One region of the Nocardioides sp. JCM 18999 genome, then DNA from elsewhere that is predicted to be linked to it. Evidence: predicted binding sites of a transcription regulator. Region 1 holds the regulator's gene; the other holds the start of a gene.
What was found. Region 1 encodes LexA, which represses DNA repair genes until DNA is damaged. Its sites were predicted from a motif close to TCGAACANNTGTTCGA; they were not measured.
Positions count from the first base shown of each region.

Region 2: ACZ5J1_RS01855 (HNH endonuclease signature motif containing protein) is a predicted target of LexA. The motif match lies at 7,140-7,155, and genes of this name have one in related genera.

Region 1 is NZ_AP043887.1:2,849,230-2,861,031, reverse strand. It holds gene hflX (GTPase HflX) at 1-626, shown strand, start outside; gene ACZ5J1_RS14120 (ATP-dependent DNA helicase) at 735-2,705, opposite strand; gene ACZ5J1_RS14115 (MXAN_6640 family putative metalloprotease) at 2,775-4,577, opposite strand; gene ACZ5J1_RS14110 (alkaline phosphatase family protein) at 4,651-6,006, opposite strand; gene ACZ5J1_RS14105 (alkaline phosphatase D family protein) at 6,003-7,910, opposite strand; gene lexA (transcriptional repressor LexA) at 7,993-8,703, opposite strand; gene ACZ5J1_RS14095 (LysM peptidoglycan-binding domain-containing protein) at 8,933-9,289, shown strand; gene ACZ5J1_RS14090 (hypothetical protein) at 9,411-9,770, opposite strand; gene nrdR (transcriptional regulator NrdR) at 10,010-10,516, shown strand; gene ACZ5J1_RS14080 (vitamin B12-dependent ribonucleotide reductase) at 10,685-11,802, shown strand, end outside.
Region 2 is NZ_AP043887.1:386,684-398,485, forward strand. It holds gene ACZ5J1_RS01820 (VWA domain-containing protein) at 1-1,432, shown strand, start outside; gene ACZ5J1_RS01825 (VOC family protein) at 1,463-1,882, opposite strand; gene ACZ5J1_RS01830 (helix-turn-helix transcriptional regulator) at 1,891-2,385, opposite strand; gene ACZ5J1_RS01835 (TSUP family transporter) at 2,400-3,179, shown strand; gene ACZ5J1_RS01840 (GNAT family N-acetyltransferase) at 3,267-3,695, shown strand; gene ACZ5J1_RS01845 (IS110 family RNA-guided transposase) at 4,067-5,200, shown strand; gene ACZ5J1_RS01850 (hypothetical protein) at 5,255-5,536, opposite strand; gene ACZ5J1_RS01855 (HNH endonuclease signature motif containing protein) at 5,617-6,963, opposite strand; gene ACZ5J1_RS01860 (hypothetical protein) at 7,186-7,905, opposite strand; gene leuE (leucine efflux protein LeuE) at 7,999-8,661, shown strand; gene ACZ5J1_RS01870 (FBP domain-containing protein) at 8,655-9,149, opposite strand; gene ACZ5J1_RS01875 (TetR/AcrR family transcriptional regulator) at 9,212-9,790, shown strand; gene ACZ5J1_RS01880 (dihydrofolate reductase family protein) at 9,787-10,350, shown strand; gene ACZ5J1_RS01885 (GNAT family N-acetyltransferase) at 10,373-10,933, opposite strand; gene ACZ5J1_RS01890 (universal stress protein) at 10,930-11,364, opposite strand; gene msrA (peptide-methionine (S)-S-oxide reductase MsrA) at 11,394-11,802, opposite strand, start outside.

The DNA of each region.
Region 1 (11,802 bases):
GCAAGTCGTCGCTGCTCAACCGGCTCACCGGCGCCGGCGTGCTGGTCGAGGACGCGCTTTTCGCGACGCTGGACCCGACCACGCGCCGCACCCAGGCCGCCGACGGCCGGGTCTACACCGTCTCCGACACCGTCGGCTTCGTCCGGCACCTGCCGCACCAGCTGGTCGAGGCGTTCCGCTCCACGCTGGAGGAGGTCGCCGACGCCGACCTGATCGTGCACGTCGTCGACGGCTCGCACCCTGACCCCGAGGGCCAGCTGGCCGCCGTGCGGGAGGTCTTCGCCGAGATCGGCGCCTCCGACGTGCGTGAGCTGGTCGTGATCAACAAGGCCGACATCGCCGACGAGATCGTGCTCGGCCGGCTTCAGCGCAACGAGCCCGGCTCGATCGTGGTCTCGGCCAAGACCGGTGCCGGCATCGCCGAGGCGATCAAGGCGGTCGAGGCCGACCTGCCCCGCCCGGCGGTCGAGTTCCACGCCCTGCTGCCCTACAGCCGCGGCGACCTGGTCAACAAGATCCACCAGGCCGGCGAGATCGACACCCTCGAGCACACCGCCGACGGCACCCTGATCAAGGGCCGCACGTCGGAGGGCCTCGCCGCCGAGCTGGCCGACTTCGCGGTCTGACCCGACCCGTCGCCGACTTGAGGGTTCGGGGCGTCGACTTGAGGCTTGTTGGTGCAGCAACCCTCAACTCGGCTGCAGCAACCCTCAAGTCGGCGGAGGGGAGAACGCTCAGGTCCCGGCGGCGAGCCGCTTGAGCGCTTGGCGTACGACGGCGGGGTCGGTGGTGGACCACATCGGCGGCAGTGAGGCGCGCAGGAACGAGCCGTAGCGGGCGGTCGCGATCCGGGGGTCGAGCAGGGCCACGACGCCGCGGTCGGTGGTGGTCCGGATCAGGCGCCCGGCGCCCTGGGCCAGCAGCAGCGCGGCGTGGGTGGCGGCGACCTGCATGAAACCGTTGCCGCCGGCCTGGTCGGCGGCCCGTTGGCGCGCCGACATCAGCGGGTCGTCGGGGCGGGGGAACGGGATCCGGTCGATCAGCACCAGCTGGCATGTCTCACCCGGCACGTCGAGGCCCTGCCACAGCGTCAGCGTGCCGAACAGCACCGTGTGCGGGTCGGCGACGAACTGGGCGGCCAGCTCGGGCAGCTGCGCCTCACCCTGAGCCAGCGTGGTCAGGTGGGGGAGCCGGGAGCGGACGTGCTCGGCGGCCTGCTCGGCGGCGCGCCGGGACGAGAACAGCCCGAGCGTGCGGCCGTCGGCGGCGTCGATCAGCTCGGTGATCTCGTCCAGTTGCTGAGCCGCCAGACCGTCACGGCCGGGCGGAGGCAGGTGCTTGGCGACGTACAGGATGCCCTGACGGCCGTAGTCGAACGGTGAGCCGACGTCGAGGGCCCGCCACGGCATGATGTCCTCGGTCCGCTCCGGGCCGTCCAGCTCGGCCGGCTTCAGTCCGAGGGTCGAGGCGATCCCGGTGAAGTCGCCGCCGAGCTTGAGTGTCGCCGAGGTGAAGACGACCGTTTTCTCGGCGAGCAGCTTGTCGCGCAGCTGCCCCCAGACCTGCAGCGGTGCGACGTGCAGCCTCAAGCCGCCGCGGTCGCCGCCGTCGCTGAGCCACAGCACGTCTGACTGGGCCCCCGACGCCATCCGCTCGGCCACGCCGTAGACGTCGGAGACCATCGCCTTGGCCTGCTGGACGCCCGCATCGGCGGAGTCGTCGTTCTGCTTCGGGAAGGCCGAGATCGCTGCGCGCGCGGCATCGCGGACCTGCGCGAGCGCGTCGAGCAGGTCCGGGCCGAGCGAGTCGATCCGGCCGACCGTCGTCTCCAGCATCGCCAGCTGCAGCGCATCGGCGGCATCACCGAGCGCGTCGACGGCGCGGTCCTCGGTGACGTGGCGACGGGCGCGGCGCGAGGCCCGGTCGACGTCACCGAAGGTGAGCTCGTCGGTCGCGGCCTGGGTGACCCGGGCGACCAGCTCGTGCGCCTCGTCGATCACCACGGCGTCGTACTCGGGGATCATCGGGATGCCCTCGATCGCGTCGATCGAGAGCAGGCTGTGGTTGGTCACCACCAGGTGCGACTTGGCGGCCTTCTCCTTGGCCCGCTCGGCGAAGCACTCCATCCCGAACGGGCACTTGGCCGCACTCAGGCACTCGCGCGCCGAGACCGAGATCTGGCGCCACTCCCGATCGGTGTGCCGGGGCGCGGAGTCGCGCTCACCCGTCGCGCCCTCGCTGACGGCCGCGGCCTGGGACTCGGCCCACTCGCGCAGCTCGAGCACCTTCGCGGCCATCCCGGTGACGGCGATGTCCATGGTCAGGGTGCCGGTGTCGTCCGGCACGCCCTCCCGGATCCGGTGCAGGCACGCGTAGTTCGAGCGGCCCTTCAGGACGGCGTACGACGTGTCGAGCTGCGGCTGGTCGGCGAGCGCCTCCACCAGGCGGGGCAGGTCGCGCTCGATCAGCTGGTGCTGCAGGGCGAGGGTCGCGGTGGCGATCACGACGCGCTGGTCGTGCAGCAGGCTGGGGACGAGGTAGGCCAGTGACTTACCCGTGCCGGTGCCGGCCTGGACCAGCAGGTGGCGTTCATCGACCAGAGCCGTGCCGATCGCCTCGGCCATCTGGATCTGTCCCTCGCGGGTGGCGCCACCGAGGCCCTCGACCGCCTCGGCCAGCAGTGCGCTGACGGGGGACTCACTCACCGCGCCACCCTAGCGGCCGAGGGGTGCCTCGGCCCGATCGGCGGGGCCGTTCCTGTGGAGGACCGGGGTTCAGGAGCGCAGCGTCCAGCGCGACAGCAGGTTGTCGTGCCGCGGGGTGCCACCGCAGGAGTACCCCCAGCGGTCGTTCGAGCACGAGCTGAAGCTCTGGTTGGCGTTGACCAGGGTGAGGTCGACCCAGGCGACCCGGCCCGACGAGAACGGCACCCGGACCTTGCCGTTGCCCTTGCGGGAGAGCTTGATCCAGCGCACCGACGAGTGCCCGTCGCGGAAGCGGACGGTGGCGATCGCCGCGGTTCCCAGGGACCGCTTGGCGAGGTCGACGGTGATGGTTGCCTTGTGGCTGCGCTTCCGGATCGCCTTCGGCCGGAACCGGACGGTGGAGGAGGCGAGGTGGTCGATCCGGGCCGCGCCGGACTTCTTCCGCCCGGCCTTGGCGAAGACGTTGCGGCGTGGGCTGCTCGCCGGGTAGGCGGCGCCACCGCGATAGGTGGCCGCCGGTCGCAGGTTCGCCGCGGAGAAGCTGGCGAAGACCCGCGGCAGCGTCGCTCCTCGGGTCGCCAGCGCCGAGGAGACCGCCTGGATGGAGTACTGGTCGGCGCGGAGCGAGTCGGCGTACTCCCACATCACGCGCACCAGGTTGGGGATCGCGCCGGTGCGGGTCGGGAAGCGTTGGGTGAGGTACTCGAAGAAGATCCAGTCGCCGTACTGCAGGAACCCGCCGTTGCCGTCCCAGGTGTCGATCGACGTGGTCGGGAAGCGCAGCGGGGAGTAGGGCAGGTACTGCCGGTTGTCCGGGATGGCGGGGAAGAGCTGGCGCTCGGCCCAGGTTGCGGTCGCCTCCATGAACCAGGAGTCCTCGAGCGCGTCGTAGGCGAACTGCACGGCGTGGAAGTACTCGTGCGCCGCGGTCACCTTGAGGATGTCCGTCGGGGTCTCGCCGGGGTATCCGCGGAACTGCTTCAGGGAGTAGTCGTTGTCCAGGACGCAGAACGCCGGCACGTCGCCGTGAGCGGTCGGGTAGACCAGCCGACCGCTGTCGTTGAGGTCGTAGGCGCAGTACCCGTAGGCGCCGGTGCCGCCGAGGTCGGCCAGGTAGACGTCGACGTTGCTGTTCGCGCCCCACACCGGGCGGGTGGCGGTCTGGTAACCGCTCGCGGCCCACTCCGGGTTGAGCTTCGGGGTGCCGTTGGGGTTGGTGACGGGGTTGCCCTGGTCGTCGTAGAGGTACCGCTCCACCTGGGCGCCGTCGGTGCCGACCGGGAACAGGTCGGTGCGGGCGGCGTCGGCCTTGGGCCGGCGGTAGCCCGCCTTCGAGTACGCGCTGCTGATCCCGGCCAGGACGGGAAGGACGGTCGAGGTGGCCCAGGTGTCGTCGGTGGCGTCGGTCTTGAGCGAGGTCCGCGACTGGGTCACCGAGGAGCTCGCGGAGCGCCAGTGCAGGCAGACGATGCCGGAGCAGGCATCCTTCACGCCCGGCTCGCCGTCGAAGTAGGGGCGCTGGAACTGGGCGTACGCGGAGTGTCGGTCCAGCCGCGGCAGCGCTGCCAGCTGCAGGGACAGGTCGCGCAGCGGGATCGTCGCGTCGCCGGCCGACTTCGTGCCGCTCGACGCGGGTGCGTCGCCCTGGAGCAGCGCTTCGACGTCATCGAGGGTCTCGGTGGCCGTGTCGCGCTCGGCGGGGGTGATCCCGTCGGTCGCGACGTTCTGGTCGCCCCCGAGGAGGGTGGACGGTGCTGCCGTCGACCCGCTCACGGACGGGTCGACCGGGGTGTCGTCGCCGACGGCCCACGCCGTCTGCGTTCCTGCGACGAGGGCCGTCGCAGTCACGAGGGTGAGGACGAGCCGGCGCATGCCCTCGACTATAGGCAGCGGCCCCAGCAGCGACCCAACCACCGCTGTGCCATCTACCCGATTCCTAGGAACTTCACAGTCGGGCCGATCCGACCCATCCGCCCGCCGGGGCGCGCAGGCCGAAGAAGGCGCCCACGGTCGGTGCCACGTCCAGCGTCGAGGCCAGGTTGCTACGCACCGCGGACTCCTTGACCGCGCCGCCGGCGAGGAAGAACGGGATCGGGCGGGTGGCGGGGTGCCCGTGGTTGCCCGGGATCGGGTTGGAGACCGGGTCCGGGTCGCTGAACCGCCACCCGGATCGGGCGTAGACGACCAGGTCGCCGCACAGCCCGCCGAGCTTGAGCTCGGCCGGGGTCCGCACTTCCAGGACGCCCGGGGTGGCGGTCGCCAGCGCCCGGATCCTGGCCAGGCCCGCTGCCTTCGCCGAGGCGGGACCGGTCCAGTAGACCAGGTCGGCGCCACCGTTGTCGGCGATCTGGAAGTGGCCCTTCACCGCGCTGTCAGCGTTGAGGACCGAGGTCAGCGTGATTGCCTTGTCCGGGGCGGACCAGTCCATCGAGTGGTCGGCGAGCACGATCACCAGGGTGTCGTCCCACGTCCCCCGCGCTTTCAACGTGTCGACGAAGCTCTTCACGACGGCGTCGGTGTTCGCGAGCACGAGCCGCCGAAGAACCGGGAGCGAGCTGCCGCCGGTGAGGAACTCGGTGAGGCCGGCGGTGAGGTCGGCGTGCCCGAACCGGTCGATGTCGCCGAGGTTGATGAACATGAAGTGCGGGTCCTGCTCGGTCACCATGCTGATCGCGGCCGGCATCGTCATCGCATCGACCTCGTGACCGGTGATCGGCAGAGCCAGCGTGGGCTCCCACTGGTACGTCGCCTGCCCGATGAACGTGTCGTAGAGGTAGGTCTTCGACAGCACCGTGCCGGTCGTGTACCCGGCCTGGTTGAGCTGCCGGATCACGGTGCTGCACCGACTCCGCGCCAGCCCGGCGATCAGGTCGCGGTCGTCAGTGTCACGGACCTCCCCGAGGGCCGCGTCGTAGACGCTGTTGGCCGGCACCCCGTTCTGGTCAGGGTGCACTCCCGTCATCATCATGACGTGGTTGGGGATCGTCTCCATGATCGGTTCCGACAGCGCCCGCGGGTAGCGGATCCCTGCGTCGCGGAGACCGGTGATCGTCGGCGTGAGCCCGAGGTCGAGCTCCTCGGGCCGGGTGCCGTCTAGGACGAGGACGTAGCAGCGCTTCGGGCTCCGGACCGCGGCGTCGGCCCGGGAGGACCCGGTGGCTCCGGCGACGGCCGAGACGCCGATCCCGGCCGCACCGACCTTGAGCAGGGTCCGGCGGCCCGTCTCGATCTCGACCAACCCGCGGGCGAAGCCCTCGGCGGGGTCGGTCGCGGACGACGTACCGGTGTGGTGGTGGCTCATGGGGTCGGCCCTCCGGCGAGTGGTGCGTTGACCTGGTGCACCTGACCGGTGCCGGTGCGGGTGGCCCAGGACTGGGCCCAGGAGAGCTCGGCGTTCCTGTCCGCGCGATCGGAGATGAACCACCAATCGGTCTGGACCCGGGCCGGGGTGATGTCGACGACCATGAAGCCGTGGTTGTTCAGGTCGAGGTACTTGATGTGCGGATTGGCTGCCCGCACGGCCGCGGCCGCCACCTGGCCGGCGGCGATCCCCGTCGGGGCACCCGCCTGGGACGGTACGACGTCCTTGATGTTGTTAGACGTGATCGACGGACCCACGAACTCGACGCCGGCGCTACCGCCCAGGAGCGGGTAGAGGTCGGTGTTGGTCGGGGGATAGGGCAGCTCGTTGCACCACGAGGTGTGGATGTCCCCGGTCAGGAAGACCACGTCGCGCACCCCCTGGTCGACGATGTGGTCGAACAGCTCGGTCCGGTCGTGGGTGTAGCCGTCCCACTGGTCGGTGTTGAGCGCCTGGGGGTTGGGCAGCTGGGCACCGGCGCCGAGCCCGTTGAGCAGGTCCTGCACGTTCGCGGGCAGGCTGGCGAGCTGCAGCGGAGCGATCGTGACCGGGTTGCCGACCACGCGCCACTGGGGAGCGGTGGGCGACAGGCCCGCCTTGAGGTACCCCATCTGGGCGGCACCGGTGAGGGTGCGGTCGGGGTCGTTGCTGGCCGCCCCGAGGATCGACGGCTGCTGGTCCCGGTAGCTGCGCAGGTCCAGCATGGTGAGCTCGGCGAGCTGGCCGAACCGGAACCGTCGGTAGACCGTCGGGCCGTCCCCGAGCGTCGCGGTGCCCTGCATCCGGATCGGCATCCACTCGTCGTAGGAGCGCACCGCCGCCGCGGTCCGCGCCGACCAGCTGCCCTCGGTGGCCGGGTCGTGGTTGACCGCGCCGGTGCGCCACGAGTTGTCGGCGCTCTCGTGGTCGTCCCACGTGGTGATGAACGGGTACTTCCGGTGGAGCAGGGCGAGGTCCGGGTCCTGCTTGTACTGGGCGTGCCGCTGCCGGTAGTCGGCCAGGCTCAGCATCTCGTGCGCCGGGTGGTGGGTGCGGACGTCGGTCTGGTCGGGTCCGTAGCCGTACTCGCCGGGACCGTACTCGTAGACGTAGTCACCCAGGTGCACGACGACGTCGAGGTCGTCCCGGTCGGCCAGGTGCCGGTAGGCGCTGAACCAGCCCGCCTGCAGGTTGGCGCAGCTGACCACCCCGAACCGCAGGTTCGCCGGGGTCGCTCCGACGGCGGGGGCGGTCCGGGTGCGGGCCACGGGGGAGGCCTGCGCCGTCCGCCACGGTCCCTGGAAGACGAACCGGTAGTAGTACGTCGTGTCCGGGCGCAGCCCGGTGACGTCGAGCTTGACGGTGTGGTCGCGGCCGGCCCCGGTGGTGAAGGTGCCGGCGTGGACGATCTGCCGGAACGCCGGGTCGGTGGCCACGTGCCACCGCACCCCGGACTCGGGGCCCCGCCCGGAGCCGGGGGCGGCGTCGGCGGTCGGGGTCAGGCGGGTCCACAGCACCACCCGGTCGGGAAGCGGATCTCCGGAGGCGACGCCGTGCTGGAAGAACCGGTGGGTGGCGGCGGGGGCGTTCGGGTTCGGCGGCGGGATGGTGGCCGCCGAGCCGGACCTCGTCATCGGACCGTAGCGGCGGTGCATCCGTGACAGCTCGGTGTGCAGGCGGTCGATCCGACGCCGCAGTCCCCGGCGCTCGCGGGCGGAGCCGCCCTGGCGCAGCCGCCAGCGGTCGTAGGCGAGATGCTCGTGCAGCCATCGGTGCCGTCGGCGGGCGGCCCGCGGCATCCGGGAGTCGGTCAGGTCGGAGTGCCAGGTCGGACCGACCGTGCGCTTCCACCGGGCGAAGGACATCACGACGCTCAAACGACTCCGGCCCCGTCGGGTGACGGGGCCGGAGGTGAACGGTCGGTGACGGCTTCGCCGCCCGAACGGGTCAGAGGCTGCGCAGCACGGCGGTGACCTTGCCGAGGATCGTCGCGTGGGTGCCGTCGATCGGCTCGTACGCGTCATTGTGCGGCATCAGCCAGACCTGGCCGCCCTTGCGCTGGAACGTCTTCACGGTGGCCTCGCCGTCGATCATCGCGGCGACGATCTCACCGTTGTTGGCCACCGATTGCGACCGGACCACGACGTAGTCGCCGTCGCAGATGGCGGCGTCGACCATCGAGTCGCCGCGGACCTCGAGCATGTAGAGCTCGCCGTCGCCGACGATCTCGCGCGGCAGCGGCATCACCGACTCGGTGTGCTGCTCGGCCAGGATCGGGCCACCGGCTGCGATCCGCCCGACGAGCGGGACGTACTGCGCCGGGGGAGCGGCGTCGCCGATGCCCGTCTGGTCGATCGAGCTGTCGTCGGCGCCGGAGATGGACCGGCGGGCCGCCATCACCTCGGGGAGGAAGACCTCCAGCGCCCGCGGCCGGTGGGGGTCGCGGCGGAGGTAGCCCTTCTCCTCCAGCACGCGCAGCTGGTGGGCGACGGAGCTGGTGGAGGTGAGTCCGACAGCCGCTCCGATCTCACGCATGCTCGGCGGGTAGCCGCGCTGCTCGATGGAGTCCTTGAGGGTGGCGAGGATGCGCTGTTGACGCGGGGTCAGGCCCGTGGCGTCGGCCGGCCCGTCGGGCAGCTCGGCGATCTTCTTGCTCATGGAAGCGACTGTAGCCGCATTTGTTCGAAAAAATGTTCGATGACACGCTTGAATCTGTTCGAACACCTGATCTAGTCTCGTACACGTGTTCGATCGAACGTGTGATCGATCGGGCCGCCGGAACCGCCTCGGAGGTCGCCGCACAGGTTTTGTCGGTGGCGATCTCTAGAACTGAGTCAGACAGCAGCACCGCAGATCACGTTCCACTCCACTTCCCCAGGAGATTCCCATGGCCACCATCACCTTGTCGCCGATCGACCTTCGTCCCGTGGCTCCCGCCACCCGGACCGCCCCGCGCTCGACCGTCCGCCTCACCCGGCGTGGGCGAGCCGTCGTCTTCGGTGTCGGCCTGGTGACGGCCCTCGGCCTGGGTCTCGGTCTGGCCGCCAACTCCACCGCCACCGAGCGTTCGGAGACGCTCGCCACCATCACGGTCGAGCCCGGGGAGACCCTGTGGGAGATCGCAGCGGCGGTCGCCGTCGAGGGGCACACCGGCGACATGGTCCAGCAGATCAAGGAGCTCAACCACCTCTCCGGTGGATCTCTCCAGGTCGGGCAGACCCTGCGGGTGCCGGCGTCGCGCTGATCGACAACTGAAAAGAGACGTCCCGCCGTGTGACTCGACCCCACCCGGCGGGATCAGCAAGGCGAGGGGCGTGGCGCGGAAGGGAAGACCGCTGCCACGCCCCTCGAGGCCTTCGAAGGGGTCAGCGCGCTGCGCGCTTGCCGCCCTTGGGGCGCTCGCTCGCCGGCACCCGGGGTGCTCGGGGTGCTCGGGGTGCCCGCTGCTCCCGGGGCGTCGCCGGGGCGATCAAGCCGATCGCTCGGGCCGCCTCGGTCGCGAAGGCGAGGCAGACGAAGAGCGCGGCGATCGCGCCGAGGGTCAGGGCGAGGGTCAGCCACCACGATCCGGACTCGCCGCCGCGGGCACGCGAACCGACCTCGATCGCCGACCAGACCAGGTAACCCCACAGGCCCAGGGCGACGATGCTGCCCGCGACGGGGACCAGTGCGCGACGTGGGAACGACCGCTTCTCGCGTGCCCCTGCACGCTTTCCTCCCGCCATCACATGGGCCATTCTGCCCAATTCCTGGTCAGCTCCCGCGACACGCCGATCCGAGGGCCGCATTCACTTGACGTGCGACGGCACGGAGGGTTTATGGTTACCACTACATCTAGTAGTTACAACGATGTAGTTCTCCACATCTAGTCCACAAGTTATCCACCGGCTCCTCCACAGGATGGGCCGGATCGGGTGCGGTCGGACCACACGAACAGCGAGCCGAGGAAGGAGTCGAGACCGCGATGCACTGCCCTTACTGCCGGCACACGGACACCAAGGTGCTCGACTCCCGCGTCGCCGACGACGGCGGCTCGATCCGCCGCCGCCGGACGTGCGTGAACTGCGAGAAGCGCTTCACGACCGTCGAGCTCATGCAGCTGACGATCGCCAAGCGCAGCGGCGCCTCGGAGCCGTTCAACCGCGACAAGGCGATCGCCGGCGTCCGGAAGGCCTGCAAGGGTCGTCCGGTCACCGAGGACGAGCTGGCCTGCCTCGGCCAGGAGGTCGAGGACGCGCTGCGCACCAGTGGCTCGGCCGAGGTTCCGGCGCACGAGGTCGGGATGGCGATCCTGGGGCCGCTGCGGCGGCTCGACGAGGTCGCCTACCTGCGCTTCGCCAGCGTCTACCGACAGTTCGAGTCCGCCGATGACTTCTCCGAGGAGATCGCGCTGCTTCGCTCCGAGCGCGCCTCGCTCGACGGCGCCGACATCCCGGCCGCCGAACTGCTCAGCCCGGCACCGCCCGGCTGAGCCCCCGGACAGGCCGGGCAGGTTGTGGGGAAGCGACCTGCCCGGCCTCACCAGCGCATCAGCTTCAGCACCACCAGCAACACCGCTCCAACCACCAGCACGACCACGACGTCGTACGACGCCCCCAGCATCACGCGACAGCAACTCATTCACAGACGGGAACCGGGAATGACCGAGGGTTCAATCGACACCGCCAGCGACGCGGGCAACGCGGCCGCAGGGCTGACCATCGACCGGGTGTTCAGCACCGAAGGTGTCCACCCCTACGACGAGATCAACTGGGAGCGTCGCGACGTCGTCCAGAAGAACTGGAAGACCGGCGAGACGGTCTTCGAGCAGATCGGGGTGGAGTTCCCCGACTTCTGGTCGCTGAACGCGTCGACCATCGTGACCACGAAGTACTTCCGTGGCGCGGTCGGCACCGACAAGCGTGAGTGGAGCCTCAAGCAGCTCATCGACCGTGTCGCCGACACCTACACCCTCGCCGGTGTCGAGCACGGCTACTTCGCCAGCGACGCCGACGCCGAACTCTTCGAGCGCGAGCTCAAGTGGCTGCTGGTCAACCAGTACTTCTCGTTCAACAGCCCCGTCTGGTTCAACGTCGGCACCGAGTCCCCGCAGCAGGTCAGCGCCTGCTTCATCCTCTCGGTCGACGACTCGATGGACTCGATCCTCAACTGGTACAAGGAAGAGGGCTTCATCTTCAAGGGCGGCTCCGGTGCCGGTCTGAACCTCTCCCGGATCCGGTCCTCCAAGGAGCTGCTCTCCTCCGGCGGCACGGCGTCCGGTCCCGTCTCCTTCATGCGCGGTGCCGACGCCTCGGCCGGCACGATCAAGTCCGGTGGTGCCACCCGTCGCGCCGCCAAGATGGTCGTGCTCGACGTGGACCACCCCGACATCGAGGAGTTCGTCCAGACCAAGGCGCGCGAGGAGGACAAGATCCGCGCCCTGCGTGACGCCGGCTTCGACATGGACCTCGGCGGTGCCGACATCACGTCCGTGCAGTACCAGAACGCCAACAACTCCGTCCGGGTCACCGACGAGTTCATGCGTGCGGTCGAGTCCGGCTCCTCCTTCGGTCTGCGTTCGCGCAAGACCGGTGAGGTGATCGAGGAGGTCGACGCCCGCGACCTGTTCCGCAAGATCTCCGTCGCCGCGTGGGAGTGCGCCGACCCGGGTCTGCAGTACGACGACACGATCAACGACTGGCACACCAACCCCGAGACCGGCCGCATCACCGCGTCCAACCCGTGCTCGGAGTACATGTCGCTCGACAACTCGTCCTG
Region 2 (11,802 bases), 1.4 Mb from region 1:
CGGCGAGGACACCCAGGCCGACTTCGACGAGTTCATGGCCAAGCACGGCGACCAGTTCCCCGAGAACCCGCAGAACCTCGACGAGCTGCTCGACACCCTCGCCGCCCGCTCCGCTGCGGCCCAGCGGATGCTCAACTCGATGAGTCCCGAGCAGCGTGCCGAGCTGATGCAGCTCTCCGCCCAGGCGTTCGGCTCACCGCAGCTGATGGACGCCCTCGGCCGCCTCGACGCCAACCTGCAGTCCCTGCGCCCCGGCGAGGACTGGACCGGCTCGGAGCAGTTCGGTGGTGAGGGCCCAGGCTTGGGGCTGGGTGACGGCACCGGGGTGCTGCAGGACCTGGCCGAGCTCGACTCCCTCGCCGACCAGCTCTCGCAGTCGTACGGCGGCGCCCGGATGGAGGACATCGACCTCGATGCGTTGGCGCGGCAGCTCGGGGAGGACTCCGCGGTCGACGCCCGCACCCTGCGCGACCTGGAACGCTCCCTGCGTGAGTCCGGCCAGCTCGAACGCGGCTCGGACGGCAACCTGCGGCTGACCCCCAAGGCGATGCGCCAGCTCGGCAAGGCGTTGCTGCGTGACGTCGCCCAACGGATGAACGGCCGTCAGGGCAACCGCGACACCCGCGCGGCCGGCGCCACCGGTGACCTCACCGGCGGCACCCGGCCGTGGGCGTTCGGCGACACCGAGCCCTGGGACCTGCCCCGGACGGTGCTCAACGCCGTCACCCGCACCGCGGCCGACCACACCCCGGGACGTCTGCGGCTGACGATGGACGACATCGAGGTCTCCGAGACCGAGGACCGCACCCAGGCCGCCGTCGCGCTGCTGGTCGACACCAGCTTCTCGATGGCGATGGACGGTCGCTGGGTGCCGATGAAGCGCACCGCACTGGCCCTGCACACCCTGATCAAGTCCCGCTTCCGCGGCGACGACCTGCAGCTGATCGCGTTCGGTCGCGCCGCGCAGGTGATGGAGATCGAGGAGCTCACCGGGCTGGACGCCCGCTGGGACAAGGGCACCAACCTGCATCACGGGCTGCTGCTGGCCAACCGGCACTTCCGCAAGCACCCCAACGCCCAACCGGTGCTGCTGATCGTCACCGACGGTGAGCCGACCTCACACCTGGAGCCTGACGGCCACATCGCGTTCGCCTACCCGCCCCAGATGCGGACCATCAGCCTCACCGTCGACGAGCTCGACAACGCCCGCCGGCTCGGCGCGCAGGCCACGTTCTTCCGGCTCGGCGAGGATCCCGGGCTGGCCCGGTTCATCGACCAGATGGCGCGCCGGGTCGACGGCTCGGTGGTCGCCCCCGAGCTCGACGACCTCGGCGCTGCCGTGGTCGGGTCGTACCTCGGTCGCCGTTCCGGGCCGTCGTACGGCGGCGGGGTCGATGACGGCTGGGGCGGCCGCGGCTGGTGGGCGGGCTAACGCCCAGCGGCACATGGTCAGCTCACCGGCTCAGATGTCGGTGCGCTGCGAGACCCGGAAATGGTTCCCGGACGGGTCGCGGAAGCCGAAGTCGATGCCGTACGGGCGCTCCTCCGGGGCGTCGGTGATCTCGACCCCGTTGGCCACGAGCTGCTCGTGCATCTTGCGGGCGTCGTCGGTCAGCATGAAGATGCCGCCCGAGTTGCCGGCCGTGAGCAGGGTCCGGATCGCCGCGACCGCCTCGGCGGTGAAGATCGGCTCCGGCGGGATCGCCATCAGCACGATCTCCGGGCTCTCGTGTCCGGGGACACCGACGCTGAGCCAGCGGAAGTTGCCCATCTCCGGGTAGGTCGCGTCCTCGCGCACCTCGAAGCCGACCTTCTCGGTCCAGAACTTCAGTGCCTCGTCCTGGTCGAGGGTCCAGACCTGCACGTTCTTGATGAAAAACATGAACACTCCTACGAGTCGGGGGATCCGGTCGGATCCGATGTCGACGACGCTACGGGCCCGTCCGGGCCGTTGGCTTCTCGAAAAGTGCTGCCCTCACTGACGGTCCGACGCTGCGGCCGGCCGTAGAACCGCACCACGCAGTTGGGCAGCGTGACCCGGTCCGCCACCGGCGGGTACGCGGCGCGGTACTCGGTCGGGGTCCGGTCGAACATCCGCTTGAAGCTGGTGGTGAAGCTCCCGACCGAGGAGAGCCCGACCTCCATGCAGATGTCGGCCACGGTGTGGTCGGTGTCGCGCAGCAGCGCCGCGGCTCGCTCGAGGCGGCGGGTCAGCAGGTAGGCGTGCGGGGTCTCGCCGTACGCCGTCTTGAACAGCCGGCTGAAGTGCGCGCGGCTCAACCCTGCCGCGCCGGCGACGTCGTCGAGGTCGATCGGCTCGGCGTACCGGTTCTCCATCAGGTCCTTGGCCCGCAGCAGGTGCCGTTCGATCGGAGGGGAGGCCACGCCATGATTGTGCCGTGTCCGAGGTGAGCCTGTCCGTGCTGATCCTGGTCGGCCTGGCAGCGCTGGCCGCCGGGTACGTCGACGCCGTCGTCGGCGGTGGCGGCCTGATCCAGCTCCCGGCCCTGGTGATCGCGTTGCCCGGGGTCGCGCCGATCCACCTGCTCGCGACCAACAAGCTCGCCTCCATCTGCGGTACGTCGGCCGCGGCCGTGACCTACACCCGCAAGCTCCGCCCCTCGCTGCGCACGTCGCTGGTGCTGATGGCGTCCGCCTTCGTCGGCTCGGCCGGGGGAGCGGTGGTGGCCAGCCACCTGCCGCGCTCCGTCTTCGACCCGGTGGTGCTGGGCGCGCTGGTCGTGGTGGGTTCCTGGGTGCTGTTGAGTCCGCGTCTCGGTGCTGTCACCGCGCTGCGCTGGCACGGCTGGCCGGAGTACGTCGCGCTCGGCGTGATCGGCCTGGCGATCGGGTTCTACGACGGCGCGCTCGGGCCGGGCACCGGCTCGTTCCTCACCATTGCGATGGTCGGCATCGTCGGCTACTCGTTCCTCGATGCCTCGGCACGCGCACGGTTGGCGAACTGGGCGACCAACGCCGCAGCGCTGGCTGTCTTCATCCCGCAGGGCGCGGTGATGTGGCGGCTCGGCCTGGTGATGGGCGCCTGCAACCTGGTCGGCGGCTGGCTCGGCGCCCGGACCGCGCTGCGGGTGGGCCCCGGGTTCGTCCGGGCGTTCTTCCTCGCCGTGGTCGGCGCGTTCATCGTGACGCTGGGGATCAGGGTCTTCGGGCTCTGGTGAGCTTCGCAGGAGCGAGGTCGGTCGACCGTCTGCCGCTACCGTGACGGCGTGCTTCCGCTTCCGACGTCGAGACTTCGCTTTCGTCAGATGACCGATGCCGACCTTCCTGACATCGCCACCTTGGAGATCGGAGGCTCGCGTGGCCCGGAGGGGTGGATCGCCTGGAGTCGGCGCAATTACGACGAGCACGGGTTCGGGCTGTGGGTCGTCGAGACCCATGAGGGGCACTTCGTCGGCGACTGCGGCTTGACGATGCAGGAGGTGGAACAGCAGTGGTTCGTAGAAGCGGGTTGGCACGTCCGCTCCGATCTCCGTGGTCAGGGCTATGCGACGGAGGCAGCTGTCGCGGTGCGCGAAGCGGCTCGCGCGGCCGGCGTTGAGCACATGATTGCGATCATCCGGCCGGACAATCTGCCGTCGCAGCGCGTGGCGACGAAGATCGGGCTCGTCCTCGAGCGCGAGGTCGAGAAGTTCGGCGGCCCGGCCCTGATCTTCGGTGCCGACCTGCAGGCGTGACGGCCTGATCTCGTCACGGGAACCGACCGGCTCGCGGCATGGTCGGTCTTCGCCTCAACGCGGCTACTTGTTTCATTGACCTCAGGTTCGGGTCTGGCAAGGCTCGATCCAGGCGCCCGGTCCGTCGCTCTCATTGCGGCTGCCCACGCTGACCCCGTCGGGGTCCCGTGTGGCTCTCACATGGCATGCGCGAGCCGGGCGTCGCAGGGTCGGCAAGAGGCTCAAGAGGGGTCTGCCCAGCTCGAAGTAGCGTTGCCCTTCCCGACTCGAAACCAGTGATGGATCGAGCAACGGGAGAGCGCATGCACCAGCAAGCAGAACATGTCGTTGTCGGGATGGACCCGCACAAGAGGTCGGCCACGATCGAGGTCATGACCGCTGAGGAGTCTGTCCTCGGCGGTGGCCGTTACAACACCGAGGAAGCCGGCTTCGCCGACATGACCGGTTACGTCAACCAGATCCAGCCCGACCGTGACCGACGGGTTTGGGCGGTCGAGGGCTGCAACGGGATCGGCCACCACATCGCGGTCCGGCTGCTTGCTGCCGGTGAGCAGGTGGTCGACGTGCCTCCGAAGATGTCGGCACGGATGAGAGTCTTCGCGACCGGACAGGGACGCAAGACCGACGCCACCGACGCGCACTCCGTCGCGCTAGTCGGGACCCGGATCGCCGGGCTGCGTCGTGTCGTCGATGACGAACAGCTCACCGTGCTGCGGGTACTGGCCGACCGTCGCCGCTCGTTGGGTGAGGACCACACCAGGATCGTGTCCCAACTCCACCAGCACCTCCTCGAGCTGATCCCCGGCGGCGCGAAACGTGACCTGTCGGCCGCTCAGGCCAAGGCCATGTTGGCCAAGGTCCGCCCACGCGACGCCGCTGGCAAGGCCCGGCGCCGCGTCGCGGCCGAACTCATCGCCGATCTGGAACGGATCTACCAGCGGAAGAAGGCCGCCGACCAGGAACTGAGTGCCTTAGTCGCCGCCACGGGCAGCACCCTGATGAACCTGCACGGCATTGGTCCGTCCGGAGCCGCCCAACTGCTGGTCGACGTCGCCGATATCACCCGGTTCCCCGACCGCGGCCACTTCGCGTCTTGGAACGGCACCGCCCCCATCGACGCGTCATCGGGTGACCAGGTCCGCCACCGGCTGTCACGGGCCGGGAACCGTCAGATCAACCGAACCCTGCACATCATGGCCACCGTCCAACTGCGGCACCCGACCGAGGGCCGCGCCTACTACGACCGCCGCAAAGCTGACGGGAAGACATCGAACGAAGCAATGCGCGCGTTGAAGAGACGGCTATCTGACGTCGTCTACCGCACCATGCTCGACGACACGATCGGCCACACCATCAGCGCCGAGGCGACGGGCCCGAGTGGGCAACAGGGCAACGACTCTGACTCCAGCGCGGCCGGCTCACAGCCCCACGCCAACTCTTCGGATAAGCCACACCCGAACCCGTCGAAGACCCAGCCTAGGACCCCCACGCCCGGTACGCATTGACACAGAGGGGAGCCATGGTCGGGCGTTCCGCCCTGACAGCGGCACAGCGGGCGATCAGTGCCCGGAGGTCAGAACCAATGCCACCATTCCAGCGCCTCGGTAGCGGCGGGCTCCGACGGGATCGCCCGAGGCGTCGACCATGCCGACAAGCTCACGGATACGGCGTGCATCGGACGAAATATCGGAGGACGAAAGTCCGGACGCAGCCACGACAACGTCTGCAACTTCGGCGACGGAGCGGGCCTCATCCTTACTGAGCCAGCCGTAGTCCAGGTCCAGTTTCGTGCCGTCAGCGAGCACGAGTCGGCCGTCGTTGAGAACCCGGATCGTGCTCACCCGCCGATGCTAGCCACAGGCCTAGCGTCGGCAGGGATGCGCCCTCATCTCGGCATGGTCGGTCGACCTGAATACCTCAGTCACCGGCGGAGGAAGGTGATCAGCCCGTCGGGCCCGATCTCGTAGGTGAGGGCGGCGTCGTGGATCCGGTGGTGGTGATAGCTGCAGAGGAGCTTGCCGTTCTCCAGGTCGGTGCGTCCGCCGTCCTCCCAGGGGACCATGTGGTGGCCCTCGCAGTGGCTGGCGGGCATCGTGCAGCCTGCGGTCCGGCAGGTCGGTTGCGTCAGACCGAGAGCGCGCTTCTGGGCGGCGCTGAACAACCGAGCGGAGCGGCCCAGGTCGAGCACCTCGCCCTTCGAGCCGAGGACGGCGGGGATGATCCCCGACGTACAGGCGAGTCGGCGTGCTTCCGCTGCGCTGAGTCGCTCGGGCCCATCGACGCCGTGGAGGGTCGCGGCGCCAAGACCTGATTCGAGCCGGTCGAGGGGGATCGTGACCACCAGGGTCGTGATGGTGGTGCCGTGAGTGGGGAGATCCTTCGGGTCGATCCGGTCCAGCATCTCGCAGAACGCCTGACCGAGCTTGTACGGCGCCGGGAGCGCCCACCACGGTGCCGGTGAGGGCGGTGCCCGGTCGCCATCGACCCGCTGGTCGGCGTCATCGGTCGGGTCGGCCGCGTCGGTCGGACCTGCCTCGGCCCAACTCGGGGTGCGGCGGGGGTTGAGCAGAGCTTGGAGGATGACGGCGAGCTGGGCGGCGTACCGATCGGGAAGGTCCGCGATGAGGCGGCTGATGCCGTCACCCCGCTTGCGGAGACTCAACCGGACCCGTTCGGCGGCGCGCCGTTCCGCGGCCTCCAGCTTGGCGGCCTCGGCGGCCTCCGCGATCTCTGGAGCGACGGCCTCCAGGATCCGGGCGCCCAGGACACGGAGCGCACCCGGATCGAACGCTCGGGCATCAGCCAACAGCTGGCGCTCCGCTTGTTCGAGCACCGACGCGTCGATCTGGGGCGCCAGGTCGTCGGTGAGGTCGTCGGGCAGTGCATCGACCGCCCGGCAGATCACGTCGGCCTGGGCGGCGGACACTGAACCGGTCCGCATCGCCGCAGCGGTGAGCGGGTGGTCGTGCAGCCGGTGGGCGAACGCGACCGCGGCACGTGCCTGGCGGAGTCCGAGGCGGGTCTGCTGGTTCAACCAGAAGCCCAGGTCCTTGGCTCCCGCGTCCTCCGCCACCGTGGTGGACTGATCGAGGGGCACGATGACGCGACTCTTGAGCTCCGTCAGCTGCGTTTCCAGCACGGTGATCGTCATCAGTGCGTCGACTTGGTCACCCGGGCGCATGAAGAGGGGATCCACGTCAGCGACCTCGGCCACCGCCGCGCTGGCGGCCTCGATCGCGGCGCAGATGGGGTGCGATCGCTCCAGCATGCTGCTCAATCGGGCCACCTCCTCCGGGCTTCAGCAAACGTGGTCACACCCGTCCGATGCGGGTGCTTCTCTTCGTTCGCCGGCTCACAGGAGCAAAGGTGGTTTTCCTCGGCTGACCGGTCGCTTCGACTCTTTGGATCGCGAGCCTCCCTCACGACCGGATGCATCCGATTCTATCGAACAAACGTTCTAGATTCAACCTGTTTCCGCAGGTCAGAACAACTATTTCGTGGACGTTCGCGCTCGCGCGTCCCAGTGACGCTGGATCCGCCACGACCGGAAGAAGGCGATGGAGAACCAGAGTGCCGCAAGGGTGCCGATCGAGGCCAGGATGAGTCGGGGAGTGTCGTTCTGCCCGATCACCTGGGCATGGCGCGGGTCCTTCGGGTCGACCAACAGGTCGACGGAGGGCCCGAGGTCGTGCGTAGTCTGCGCGGCAACGAGTACGTCCCGGTAAGTCTCGCCGTTCAGGGTGAAGCCGGCGTAGTAGTTCTTCGTCCCGCAGGCTTTTCCCTCACACCGGCTGCGGAGGGTGTCCGACGTGAGGAGGACCAGGTCATCGCGTTGGCGGAACTTGATGTCGTCGATGGCAGGGACGGCGAATCCGAACCAGATCAAGGGGGCGCCGAGAGCTGCGACGAGGCCCATGATCCAGGCGCTGTTGTCGAGCCACCGGTCGTTTGACCGGCTCCTCCCTGGCAGCCGTCCCCGCAGCTGGTCTCGCAGCTCGCGTCCCATCTTGGCGCCGAGCTCGCCGGGCGCCTGGTCGGAGCGGCGCGCCTCGGGCTCGTCCGGTGGAGCCTTGAACAGCCAGGCCAGGCCGAGGATCATCAGTCCAGCGAAGATCCCGCTCAGCCATGACTCTAGGAGCAGCCCGCAGACGAGAGCCGCGGCCGGCGCCATCGCGAGCCATACCCGGAACGGCAGGTCGGTCGGAATCACGGACCTGCTTCTATCCCGCGCCGTGCGGCCGGGTCAACTGCGGGTGACCCAGCAAGTCGTGACGCCAGGGCTCGGCATGTCACACTCCCAGACGTGCTGGGCGTGACCGACCTCAAGACCTATGTCCTCGGGACCGTCTTCATCGTGCTGCTGCCCGGACCGAACTCGCTGTACGTGCTCAGCGTCGCCGCCCGCGCCGGCGTCCGCCGGGCCTACGCCGCCGCGTCCGGGGTGTGGGTCGGTGACACCGTCCTGATGACGCTCTCGGCGTGCGGGGTGGCCTCGCTGCTCAAGGCCAACGACGTGCTGTTCGACATCGTCAAGTACGCCGGCGCCGGATACCTGGTCTGGTTGGCGATCGGCATGCTGCGGGCGGCGTACGGGATGTGGCGCTCGCGCAAGGTGGTGGCCCAGATCGCCGCGGGGGAGATCCCGCTGACCGGCGTCGCGCTCGAGCGGCCGTTCCGCCGCGCGCTGGTGATCAGCCTGCTCAACCCGAAGGCGATCCTGTTCTTCATCGCGTTCTTCGTGCAGTTCGTCGACCCGGCCTACGACAAGCCCTGGCTGTCGTTCCTGCTGTTGGGCGCGATCGCGCAGGTGATCAGCGTCAGCTACCTGTCGCTGCTGATCTTCAGCGGCGACCGGCTTGCCGAGACGTTCCGGAAGCGCAAGGTCGCCTCAGCGATCGCGACCACCGGCGTCGGGGCGGCGTTCCTCGCGTTCGCCGTGCGGCTCTCGGTCGCCAGCGTTCACTGATCGTCGCTGGAGACCTGCGCGAGGAAGTCGCCCAGGTTGCGGACCAGGCGCTCGACGCGCTGCTCGGTGGTGAGGGTCTCGCGCACCGTCAGGGTCTCGGTCTTGAGCCGGCCGCGGACGTAGAGCGAGCAGCGCAGGTCCGAGCAGATGTAGGTGCCGACCGTGTTGCCCTGACGTCCCGCCTTGCCGGTGCGCGGCGCGACCATCAGGGAGACCCCGCCGGAGTGCTGGCTCAGGCAGATCGAGCACATGCTGCGCTTGGGGCCGGGCTTGGCGCTCGGGACCCGCAGCGCGATGCCCTGCATGCGGCCGTCGAGCTCGGCGATGAGGTAGCCCTTCAGCGGTGACTGCGGGTCGCGCCAGCCCAGGTAGTCGAGGTCGTCCCACGACTGGTCGGCCAGGTCGCGCGGGATCGCCATCCGGGTCGCCTCGCCCTTGGTGACGTTGAGCATGCTCGCGCGCAGGTCACGCTCGGTCAGGGGAGTCATGCACCTCACGGTAGGTCTCCTAATAGTGTTAGGCAAATCAATATGGGCGCTAGGGTGGTGCCGTGGTGAGACAGGGCCTGACGGTGCGCCGGATCGGGAGCGAGGGAGCCGACCTGGCCGACGAGGTCGGGTTGTCGGCGGTGACGATGAGTGAGGTCGCCCGCCGGGTGGGCGTGCGCGTCCCGAGCCTCTACGCACACGTCGCGGGCTCCGAGGAGCTGATGCTGCGGATCAGCGCCGTCAGCCTCGACGACCTCGCCGACCGGGTCGCCGAGCAGCTCGCGGGCCGCTCCGGCGTCGACGCGCTCCGGGCGTACGGCGACACGGTCCGTGCCTTCGCGGCCGAGCACCCCGGCCGGTACGCCGCGACCCGGCAGCGGATCGCCGAGGCCCTCGCGGACTCTGTCGCCGCGCAGGAGACGATCGCCGCCGGTCGCCGCCACGCCGACCTCCTCGCCGCGGTGCTGCGCGGCTTCGCCGTCGCGGGTGACGACGCCGTCCACGCCACCCGGCTGATCGGGTCGGTGATCCACGGGTTCGTCAGCCTCGAGGCCTCGGGCGCCTTCGACCACAGCAGCCCGCCGGCCGAGGAGAGCTGGCATCGCGCACTCGGCCTGGTTGCTGGCACGCTGGAGGCATGACCCGGATCGTCTTCGCCACCGCCACCACGCTCGACGGCTACCTCGCCGATGCGGAGAACTCCCTGGACTGGCTCTTCGTCGTCGAGGGCGGTGAGGAGGCCCTGGCCGACGTCGAGGCGTTCGCCGCCGGGGTGACGGTGATCGTCGAGGGCTCGACCACCTACACCTGGGTCGTCGAGCACGAGGACCTGGTCGCGCACCCGGAGAAGTGGTCGGGGTTCTACGGCGGGAAGAAGACCTACGTCTTCACCTCACGCCCTGACGAGATGCCGCGGATCGAGGGTGCCGACGTCGAGTTCCTGTCGGGTGCGGTCGCCGACCACATCGACACCATCCGCGCGGCTGCCGGCGACGGTGACATCTGGGTGATGGGCGGCGGGGATCTCGCCACCCAGTTCGCCGACGCGGGTCACCTCGACGAGCTGCAGCTCTCGATCGCCCCCGTCACCCTCGGTGGGGGAGCGCCGTTGTTCACCGGCCGCTTCGAGTCCGACCGGCTGACGCTGGTCGAGACCAAGCAGGCTGGGCAGTTCGTCTCCGCGACGTACAAGGTCGGCTGAACCCAGGCGTGCAGCGCCGCGCCTACTCCTCCAGCAGGCGCTGGAACAGCACGTGGTCCTGCCACTCGCCGGCGATCTTAAGCAGCCCGCGGGCGATGCCGATCCGCTCGAACCCGGCGCGCAGCAGCACAGCCTGCGAGCGCTCGTTGTGCACCAGCGTGCCGGCCTCGAGCCGGTGCAGGCCGAGGTCGTCGCGGGCGATCTCGACCACGGCCTCGACGGCACGCGAGACCAGGCCGCGGCCCTGCAGGGCGGCGTCGATCCAGTAGCCCAGCACGGCGCTCTGGAGCGGTCCGCGCACGACGTTGGACAGCGTCACTCGGCCGGCGAGATGTCCGTCGACGACGAGCACGAGCGGCACCTCGGAGCCGGCGGCGAGCCGGGCGAGGTGCCCTTCGATCACCGCCTCCTGGGAGGCGAGGGTGAAGTAGTCCTCGTCGCGCAGCGGGTCCCAGGGCGCGAGGTGCTCGCGGTTGGCGACGACCAGCGTGGTCAGCTCGACCAGGTCCTCGCGCTGCACCGGGCGCAGCACGACCCCGTCACCGAGGTCGCGCTGCAGCCCGGCGTTGAGCGCTGAGGTCAACGCGCGTGCGTGTGCGCGATGTACACGTCGCACGGCGCCTTGCGGACGACGTCCACGGCGACACTGCCGAGGATGCGCGAGACACCCTGGACGCGCTTGTTCCCGATCACGATCAGCTCGGCCTTGGTGAACTCGGCCGCCGCGACCAGGGCTTCGGCCGGCTTGCCGGACTCGGCCTCGGCCTCGATGGTGAGGTTCGGGTAGTCGGCGCGCAGCGAGTTGGCGACGTCCTGGGCCAGCGCCTCGGCGCTGTCGCGGCTGCTGACCACGAACTGCTCGCCGGGACCCCGGTCGAACACCTTCTCCTCGTAGTGCGCGAACGCGGACACGACGTGCAGGTCGGCGCCGAGGGCGACCGCGAGGATCGCGGCGCTCCGGGCTGCCTGGGCAGCGGTCTCGCTTCCGTCGACTCCGACGATGATGACGCTCATGCGGGTTCCTTCCGAGGGGTGTGGAGGATTCAGGATTCGGCGGGGAAGGTGATCCCCGTCGTGGCGTGGCAACGGTATCCGTTGGGCACGCGGTCAAGGTACTGCTGATGCATCGGTTCCGCCGGGAAGTACGTCGGAACCTCACGCACCTCGGTGGTGATCGGGTCGAAACCGCGACGCGCCAGCTCGGCGCCGTACACCGCGGTGAGCTCGCGGGCGGTCGCCTCCTGCTCGGGGGAGGTGAAGTAGATCGCCGAGCGGTACTGGGTGCCGACGTCGTTGCCCTGGCGCATGCCCTGGGTCGGGTCGTGCACCTCGAAGAACGTCTTGACCAGGTCGGCGTAGGAGATGACCGACGGGTCGAAGACGATCCGGATCGCCTCGGTGTGGTTGGTCCGACCGCTGCAGACCTCTTCGTACGTCGGGTTCGGGGTCGTC